Verminephrobacter eiseniae EF01-2: one gene and its partner. The protein of the gene in region 1 interacts with the protein of each later gene in a pairwise test. Links are inferred from orthologs where the notes say so. Each region holds a gene or a part of one and is shown on either strand. Other genes may lie near its edges.

Region 1 (4,370 bases):
AGTCGCGGTCATGCACCGGGCGACCCAGCAGCCGGTCGCGCACGGCGCCTCCGACCATGTAGATCTGCATGCCGGTCGTTCAGGGGATGGGGCGCAGACGGTAAGGCTCCTCGAAATCGCGGAAGTCCTTCTCGGCCAGCGCCCCGTCGATCCAGGCCCGCACGCCGGGCAATGCCTGCACGCGCTGCACATAGTCGGCGATCGGCGGCGGCACGGGCAGGGCGTAGCTGGCCAGGCGCATGCACATGGGGGCGAAGTAGGCGTCGGCGATCGAGAACGCGCCAAACAGCAGGGGCCCGCCATGCTCTTGCAGCAGCGCGCTCCACATCTGCACGAGGCGCTGCATGTCGGAGCGCACCGCAGCCTGGTCGCGCCAGATCAGGGCGCCGGTGTCGGCCAGGCGGGCTTCGATGTTCATCGGGCAGTGTCTGCGCAGCGCCGTGAAGCCGCTGTGCATTTCGGCGCAGATGCTGCGGGCCCGGGCGCGCTGGTGGGGGTCGCCGGGCCACAGTCGCTTGTCGGCATGGGTTTCTGCCAAGTACTCGGCAATCGCCAGGCTGTCCCACACCACCAGCGCGCCATCGACCAGCACCGGCACCTTGCCCGCCGGGCTGATGGCGTTGATGCTGCGCTTGAATTGCGAGTCCGCCGCAAAGCTGTCGAAGCGCACGAGGACTTCGTCAAAGGCGATGCCGGCCTGGCGCAGCAGCACCCAGGGGCGCATGGACCAAGAGGAATAGTTCTTGCTGCCGATATGAAGCTGGAGCATGGGGTACCTGTGCAGGGGAAGTGGAAAAGCACGGTCGGCGCGACCGGCGCTGCCACCGCACTATATGGCACAGAGTATGGGCACGGGGGTGGGCTGCGCGGGGCAGGGACGGGCGGTGTCGTTCATCCGGGACGCCCTCATGCATCTGCGGCAGCGCGGCTTGCAGGGGATGAATCGATGCCTGACAAGGCAAGAATGGTAATGGCAACGGCGCCAACTGCTCCGGCATAAAAGATTGTGCCCAAGCCGTAATGCTGGCCGATGATGCCCAGCAACGGCGGCACGGCGAGCAAGCCGCCGAATCCCATGGTTGAAACAGCGGCAATTTGCACCCCCGGACGGGGCAGGGCGCCCGCCAGGCTGAACAGGACCGGCACGATATTGGCAAGACCTGCGCCGGCGATGGCGCAGCCGGCAATCATGATGGCCGGGTCTTTGCTCAGCGGGCCAATCACCAGCCCGAACGCTGCGAACAGGCCCCCGGTGCAGACCAGCGAGCGGGCGCTGAATCGATGGCGGATGACGTCGCCGGCCAGGCGCATGATCGCCATGGAACCCGCAAAGGCCGCATAGCCCATGAGCGCAAGCTCGCTGCCGGCGGCAAGGCTTTGCTTCATGTAGACCGCCGCCCAATCGAGCACGATGCCCTCGCCGCCGAAAGCAAAAATCGACACGATGCCTAAGATGAGAGCCGGCCCGGCCAGAGTGAAGCGCGTTTTTTCAGAGGCGTGCCCGACAGGTTCCTGCTGCGGGAGAAGCCCTCGCAGCCCCCACAGAAACAGCGCGAGCATGGCCACGGAAATCATCGAGGCTTCGATGGCGGGGGAAAATGCGCGCATCAGCAGTGCGCCGGCACCTGCGCCGGCCAAGCCGCCAAGACTCCACATGCCATGGAAGGAAGACATGTAGGGGCGGCCCGCATACCTTTCGACATCGCAGGCATGTGTATTCATGGCCACATCCATGCTGCCGCCTGAGGCGCCAAACAGAAAAACGACAATGGCGAGGGTGATGACGTCAGGCGCCAGCGGAATGAGAATGCCAAAGCCGCACAGCAAAGTGGCAGTGATGCGCATCAAATGGACGACACCGATGCGATGGATCAGCCATGCACTGCCCGCCATGGCAAGAACACTGCCGCCGCCGAGCATGAACAGGATCAGGCTGAGCGCAAGAGGCTCCAGCCCCAGCCTTTCCTTGAAGGCGGGTATTTGCGTAGCCCAGACCCCGAAAAGGACACCGTGGGCCAAGAACATGGTGGCCGTCGGGTGCCATATGCGCCAGCCCCGATGTGTGCCGATGATGGAATCAGGCAAAACGTACTCCTGCCTATATGGGCCAGACTACCCCGTTGTCGTTCAGGATGGCGTCCAGCGGCAGGTCAAAGGCTTCAGGCTCGAAGTCGTCCAGATAGCCCTGCGTGAACCCCAGGCCGACGGTGAACGGTTTGGGCTGCAAGATGGCCAGGGTGCGGTCGTAGAACCCGCCGCCATAGCCGAGCCGATAGCCGCCCGCTGCGTAGCCCACGCAGGGCACGAAAAGCAGCGTGGGGACGACGGCCCCGGTGCCCTTGGGCTTGGGGATGCCGTAAGCGTCTTCTTCCATCGGGCAGCCGGGGTGCCAGGCATGAAAGCTCAGCGTCTTGTGCTGCTTGTCGACCACGGGCAAGCCGATGCGGCGGCGCAGGGGCTGGCCCTGCAGTTCGCCGTCTTCCTGCCAGCGGTGCAGCGCGGGCAGGGGGTCGAACTCGCCCTTGATCGGCCAGTAGGCGCCGATCACGGTGTCGGGCCGGTTCACCAGCCAGATGCGCATGACCTGCTGCAACAGATCGGCCCGTTGCAGGCGGTCGGGCAGGTTCAGGCGTTCTTCGATCAACGCGCGCCGAAGGGCTGCTTTGTCCATCAGATAATTCCCCCATGCAATGGCATCGAATTCTGACACCGCTCGTCGCCGGCGCGCTGCTGGCCGGCAGCGTGCCCCTGGTGTGGGCGCAAAACAAGGGCGACGAGATCCTGCTGGAGATGCAGCAGGCATTCCAACAAGGCGAGCGCAAAAAGCTGGAGCAACTCCTGCCCGCCGCGCGCGGCCATGCGCTGGAGCCCTGGGCGGCGTATTGGGAGCTCAAGGCCCGTCTGGAGGAAGCCTCGGAGCAGGAGGTGCAGGCGTTCATGCAGCGCTACGCCGGCAGCTACCAAGAAGACCGCATGCGCAACGACTGGCTGCTGCTGCTGGGCCAGCGGCGCGACTGGGGGCGGTTTGCCGAGCAACACCCCTACTACCGCATGTCCGACGACCGCGAAGTGCGCTGCCATGCGCTGCTGATCGAGCATCTCTTGGGCCAGGCGAGCGCCTCGGTGGCCGCCGCCGTGCGCAGCAACTGGTATGCGCTGCGCGACGCCGACGACGGCTGCACCCATGCGGCCGGCACGCTGTACGGCGCCAACCAGCTCAGCGCGCCAGACATCTGGCGCAAGGCCCGCCTGGGCATGGCGGCCAACCGGCCGCAGGTGGTGCGCAATGCGGTCGAGATCGTCGCCCCGCAGGCGTTGGAGCAGATTCAGGAGTTGCTCGACAGCCCCGGCAAGTACCTGCGCAACCGGGCCACGGAACGCGGCCAGTGGCAGCAGGAACTGCTGCTGCTGGCCCTGATCCGGCTGGCCAACGGCAACCCCGACGGCGCGGCGCAACAGCTCGGCAACCGCCCGGGCGTGCAACTCTCGCCCGAGCAGCGCAACTGGGCCTGGGGCGTGATCGGCAAAGCCGCTGCGCAAAATCTGTCCGGCGCCGCGCCGGACTACTTCGCCAACGTCACCCGGGACAGCGACCTGAGCGATGATCTGCTGGGCTGGAAGGTGCGCGCGGCATTGCGCGCAGGCCGCTGGAGGGCCGTGCTCAAGACCGTCGATGCGATGCGCCCCGAGGCCCGCCAGGACAACGCCTGGCGCTACTGGAAAGCGCGTGCGCTGCTGGCCGACAAACCCGGCGACAGCGAACGCGCCGCCGCCCGGCAACTGCTGCAAGACATTGCCGGCGCCTGGGGCGCAAGGGGCTTTTATGAGCAACTGGCGCAGGAAGAACTGGGCCAGCGCATCACGCTGCCGCCGGCGCCGGCGCCGCTGAGCGCCGAAGAAAAGGCCGCCGCCCGCGCCAACCCCGGGCTCAACCGGGGGCTGTACGCCATCTTGCTGGGCCTGCGCAGCGAGGGCGTGCGCGAGTGGAACTACAGCACCAGCCTGTACCAAAGCGGCGGCATGCCGGACCGTGAACTGCTCGCGGCCGCCGACTTCGCCTGCCAGCACGAGGTCTGGGACCGCTGCATCAACACCAGCGAACGCACCAAGGGCGCGATCGACATCGGCCAGCGCTACCCCACGCCGTTTCGCAAGGCGGTGCTCGATCGTGCCCGCAGCGCAGGCATCGATCCGGCCTATGTGTACGGGCTGACGCGCCAGGAAAGTCGCTTCGTGATCGATGCCCGCTCGCATGCGGGCGCTGCGGGCCTGATGCAGGTGATGCCCGCCACGGCCCGCTGGACTGCCAGAAAGATCGGGCTGACCGACTTCAGCCCCGGCCAACTCACCGACCGCGACACGAACATCAC
Region 2 (4,428 bases), 1.5 Mb from region 1 along the record:
TGAAAGCCCCGCGCTCGTAAGCCCCGAGCTCACTCGAATCGGGAAACCGCTTGCGCAATTGATCGGCCAGTTGCCGCATGGCCACGGAGTCCCCCAGCGCGTGCTCCACCTTGATGCCCAGCCACAGCGACTCGGCGTTGGCAAACTCGCTGTTGTTCAGGCGGCGTATGTAAAACTGCGCCCGGGTCAGTTCATTGCGCCGCAGCAAAAGGGCCGCGAGGTGGTAACCCACCACCGGGTTGGCGGCATCGAATTCATAGGATTTCAGAAAAGACTGCTCGGCCTCGGCCAATTGCCCGGCGCCGGACTGGCACAGCCCGCGCGTCATCAGCGTCTTGCCGCGCGCGGTGTAGGCCGGGTTGGCAATCGCGCGGGCAAAGTACTGGTCGGCTTGCAGGTACTTGTGCTGCTGGCACAGCAGCCAGCCGTAGTTGTGCAGCAAGCTGGGGTCCTGCCCGCGCAACGCCAGCGCACGGCGGAAACTGTCATCGGCCTGCGGGAAATCACTCAGCCCCATGTAAATCAGGCCGCGCAGGTTGTAGGCATCGGCATACTCCGGGTCTGCCGCCAGGGCCTGCTTGACTTCGTCGAGCGCAACGGCGGCCTGCCCGGTCTCGAAATAATTGGCCGCCAGTTCCAGCCGGAGACGGGCGCGGCGCCTGTTTTCCGGCTCGTCCGAGGGGGTGATCAAGCCGGCATCGGCATTGCTGACGACCCCCTGGCTGCTGCGGCTTGCGCAGCCGGCAAGTGCCGCCACACAGACCATTGCCAGCGCTGCGAGCACTGCGCCACATGCCGTGAATGTCCGATGACCCCGATGCGGCCAATGACCTGTCAATCCTGCCACCATATAGTGCCTCCTTGATCGCTCCGCAATTCATGCCATCCATCGGACTCACCACGAAAGGCTGGATGGCGCCGTTCTCGCACTTCACAGCGGCCAAGGGTGCGCGCCCCAAAGGAAACCGGTATGCGCTCATGTGTAAGACGCATAGGGTCATGCCGCTAAATCGATTCTCCGCATCCAATCACCCCTGCTGCTGACGGCTCAGCCCGGCGGCTGGAGTTGAGCTGGAGTTGAAGTTGCATTGTGCGCTGCTTTGCCATGCGCTCGGCGACCCGGGTGCGGTCCCTGACATCCCCGGCCAACTGGCCGCAGGCAGCGGCGATGTCATCCCCCCGGGTCTTGCGCACGGTGGTGACGATGCCCGCAGCGCCCAGGACCTGGGCAAAAGCCAGGATCTGATCGTGCGCCGACCGCAACAGCCCCGAGGCGGGGAATGGATTGAAAGGGATGAGGTTGAACTTGCAGCGGATTGCCGCGCGCCCGACCAGTTCGACCAGTTGCCGGGCGTGCCCGATCTGGTCGTTGACGCCATCGAGCATGCAGTACTCGAACGTGATGAAGTCCCGGGGCGCATGCGCCAGGTAGCGCTTGCAGGCTTGCAGCAGTTCGTCGATCGGGTACTTGCGGTTGAGCGGCACCAGTTGGTCGCGCAGCGCATCGTTCGGGGCATGCAGGGAAACCGCCAAGGCCACGGGGCAGTCCCGGGCCAGGCGGTCGATCATCGGCACCACGCCCGAGGTCGAGACCGTCACACGCCGGCGCGACAGGCCATAGCCATGGTCATCGAGCATCACGCGCAGCGCGGGCAGCAGCGCTGCAAGGTTTTGCAGCGGCTCGCCCATGCCCATCATGACCAGGTTGGAGATCACCCGGTCTTCGGTCTTCAGGCGCCGGCGCAGCGCATGCTCGGCAAACCACAGTTGCGCAATGATCTCGCCGCTGCTCAGATTCCTGCTGAAGCCCTGGTGCCCGGTGGAGCAAAAACGGCAGCCCACCGCGCACCCGGCCTGCGAAGACACGCACAGCGTGCCGCGCTCATCTTCGGGGATGAACACGGCCTCGACGGCGTTGCCGGCGCCCACGTCGAACAACCACTTGACGCTCCCGTCCGCCGATGCCTGCCCGGAAATGACCGGCGGGGCCTGCACCCGCGCACAGCCCTTGAGCTTGTCGCGCAAGGCCCGGGCCAAGTCGCTCATGGCGTCGAAGTCGCTGGCGCCGCGCTGGTGAATCCAGCGAAACAACTGGGTCGCGCGAAACCGCTTCTCGCCGAGGCGCGCGCAAAAATCGGCCAGTCCGTCGCGGTCGAACTCCAGCAGGTTGGTCGTGCTCATTGCGGGGGCTGGTTCACCGCGGGTAGATGTTCAGGCCGGGGAAGAAGAACGCCACTTCGGCCTGCGCCGTTTCAGCGGCGTCCGAGCCATGCACTGCGTTGGCGTCGATGCTGTCCGCGAAGTCGGCGCGGATGGTGCCGGTTTGCGCCTTCTTGGGGTCGGTGGCGCCCATCAGTTCACGGTTCTTGAGCACCGCGTTTTCGCCTTCCAGCACCTGGACCATCACCGGGCCGGAGATCATGAATTCCACCAAGTCCTTGAAGAAAGGACGCTCCTTGTGCACTGCGTAGAACCGCTCGGCTTCCGGACGCGCCAGATGCACCATGCGCGCCGCCACGATTTTCAGGCCGGCAGCCTCGAAACGGGCGTAGATCTGGCCGATGACGTTCTTTGCCACTGCGTCGGGTTTGATGATGGAGAGTGTGCGTTCGATCGCCATGTTGGTTTCCTGACATTGTGTGTTGCAGTGATGCATTTCGTCCGCCGGATGTCCGCCGAACAAAGGGCGCGATTCTAACCGTGCCAGCCCCTGGTTTGAACTCTGCTGCCGCCTTCGGCTCAGCGCCCGCCGCCTCCGCGCCGAGGCCCCGCGCCTGCCGGGCGGCGTTTGCTCTGGCGCAGCCTGGACAGGCTGTCGCCACCGATATAACCCACGCTGGTCTGCATCGGGTCGGGTTGGGCCGCTGCGCGCGGGCCGGCATGGTTGCCACCGGCCCCCACGCCCTGCCCGCCGCCATCGCGGCGCGGGTTCTGCGCGCGCGCGCCGGCGGCAGGCCCCTGCGGCGACCGGCCGCGTCGCGGCCCGTTGCCCATCGGGGGGCCGCTGCGCTCGCGCTGCTTGCCCGCGCGCGCATCCGTCGGCGTGCGCGTGGACAGTGCTGGCGCGCGCGCGCCAGCGGCCTGCGCCAGTGCCCGGATGTCGCGCTCGTCGAGCTCCAGCCAGGTCCCGCGCTTGAGGCCGCGCGGCAATACCATCGCGCCGTAACGGATGCGGATCAGGCGGCTGACGGCATGGCCGACCGCTTCCAACATGCGGCGCACTTCACGGTTGCGCCCTTCGGCAATGGTGACCCGGTACCAGCAGTTGGCGCCTTCCCCGCCGCCATCTTCGATGGTGCCGAAAGATGCGATGCCGTCATCGAGCCGCACGCCGTCCAGCAGTTTTTGCTTTTCTTCGTTGCTCAGCGCGCCCAGGACCCGCACCGCGTACTCGCGCTCCAGTCCGAAGCGCGGGTGCATCAACTGGTTGGCCAGTTCGCCGGAACTGGTCAGCAGCAGCAAGCCTTCGGTGTTCAGGTCCAGCCGCCCCACCGATTGCCACTTGCCCTGCACCAGGCGCGGCAGCCTGCGAAAGACGGTCGGCCGGTTGTGCGGGTCGTCGTGCGACACGACCTCGCCGACCGGCTTGTGGTAGGCGATCACACGCGCCGGTGGCGGATCGATGCGGTAGCGAATCGGCTTGCCGTTGACCTTGACCTGGTCGCCGAACTGTATCCGCTGCCCGATATGCGCCGGCTCGTTGTTCACCGAGATGCGCCCCTCCAGAATCAGCTGCTCCATCTCCAGCCGCGAGCCTAGCCCGGCCTGGGCCAGCACCTTGTGCAGTTTGGGCGTTTCCACCTGCGGCAGCAGCACCCGCTTGGGGGGCGGCAGGTCGCTCGCGGCATCGTCGGCATCGAACCGGCCCGATACCACATCGGCCAGCCGATAGCCCTCGACCGCAATCGCCGCCGGCCTGCGCGGGCCTGGGGGACGCGGCCTGCCCCTGGAGGCACCGGGTTCGGCCGGATGGTGACGCTCGCGTTGCGCGCCAGCCTCTGCGCTGGCGGCCGTTGGCTCGGCCGGCCCGTCGACCGCGGCCAGCGGCGGCCCGGCTTGTTGCCGGGTGGCGGCTGTGTCCGCTGGCGGGTCGTGCGCCGTGTGCGTTTCCCGGCCTTGCGCTGCACATGCCGTTTCCTGGCCGGGCGCCGTGCGTGTCGTTTCCTGGCCTTGCGCTGCGCTCGTCGTTGTTTCCTGGCCGCGCGCTGTGCTCGTCGTTGTTTCCTGGCCGCGCGCTGCGTGCGCGGGGGCACTGCCAGGCTGCGCAGCGGCTGCCGGAGTGTCTGGGGTCGTGTCGTTCATCAAGTGCTTTCCTGGATGCCTGCCGGGGCATCCACATGCTCGTTCCGAAAAAGATCCTCGGCAGGCGCCGGCTCCGCCTCTGGTGCGATCAGGCCCCGGGCTGCGGCGGCCATCGCGGCGAGCACA

Evidence for each region.
Region 2: the proteins of VEIS_RS07165 (region 1) and ndk interact in binary tests that used the Escherichia coli proteins (3 or more experiments, as listed by UniProt). The link is inferred for Verminephrobacter eiseniae EF01-2 from one-to-one orthologs.

Annotation. Positions count from the first base shown.
Region 1 is NC_008786.1:1,643,799-1,648,168, forward strand. The notes cover bases 886-3,730. They hold VEIS_RS07165 (5-formyltetrahydrofolate cyclo-ligase), read right to left. Parts: upstream 2,672-3,730; coding sequence 2,099-2,671; downstream 886-2,098. Other genes in these bases: VEIS_RS07160 (MFS transporter), read right to left, coding at 907-2,085; VEIS_RS07170 (lytic transglycosylase domain-containing protein), read left to right, coding at 2,686-3,730. Outside these bases: VEIS_RS07150 (multifunctional CCA addition/repair protein), read right to left, coding at 1-70; VEIS_RS07155 (glutathione S-transferase family protein), read right to left, coding at 80-769; more of VEIS_RS07170, read left to right, coding at 3,731-4,370. UniProt on the Escherichia coli protein: Involved in the removal of 5-formyltetrahydrofolate.
Region 2 is NC_008786.1:98,991-103,418, forward strand. What follows is about bases 908-3,810. They hold ndk (nucleoside-diphosphate kinase), read right to left. Parts: upstream 2,621-3,810; coding sequence 2,195-2,620; downstream 908-2,194. Other genes in these bases: rlmN (23S rRNA (adenine(2503)-C(2))-methyltransferase RlmN), read right to left, coding at 1,006-2,181; VEIS_RS00435 (pseudouridine synthase), read right to left, coding at 2,740-3,810. In the rest of the region: type IV pilus biogenesis/stability protein PilW, read right to left, coding at 1-850; more of VEIS_RS00435, read right to left, coding at 3,811-4,302; SMC-Scp complex subunit ScpB, read right to left, coding at 4,302-4,428. UniProt on the Escherichia coli protein: Major role in the synthesis of nucleoside triphosphates other than ATP. The ATP gamma phosphate is transferred to the NDP beta phosphate via a ping-pong mechanism, using a phosphorylated active-site intermediate.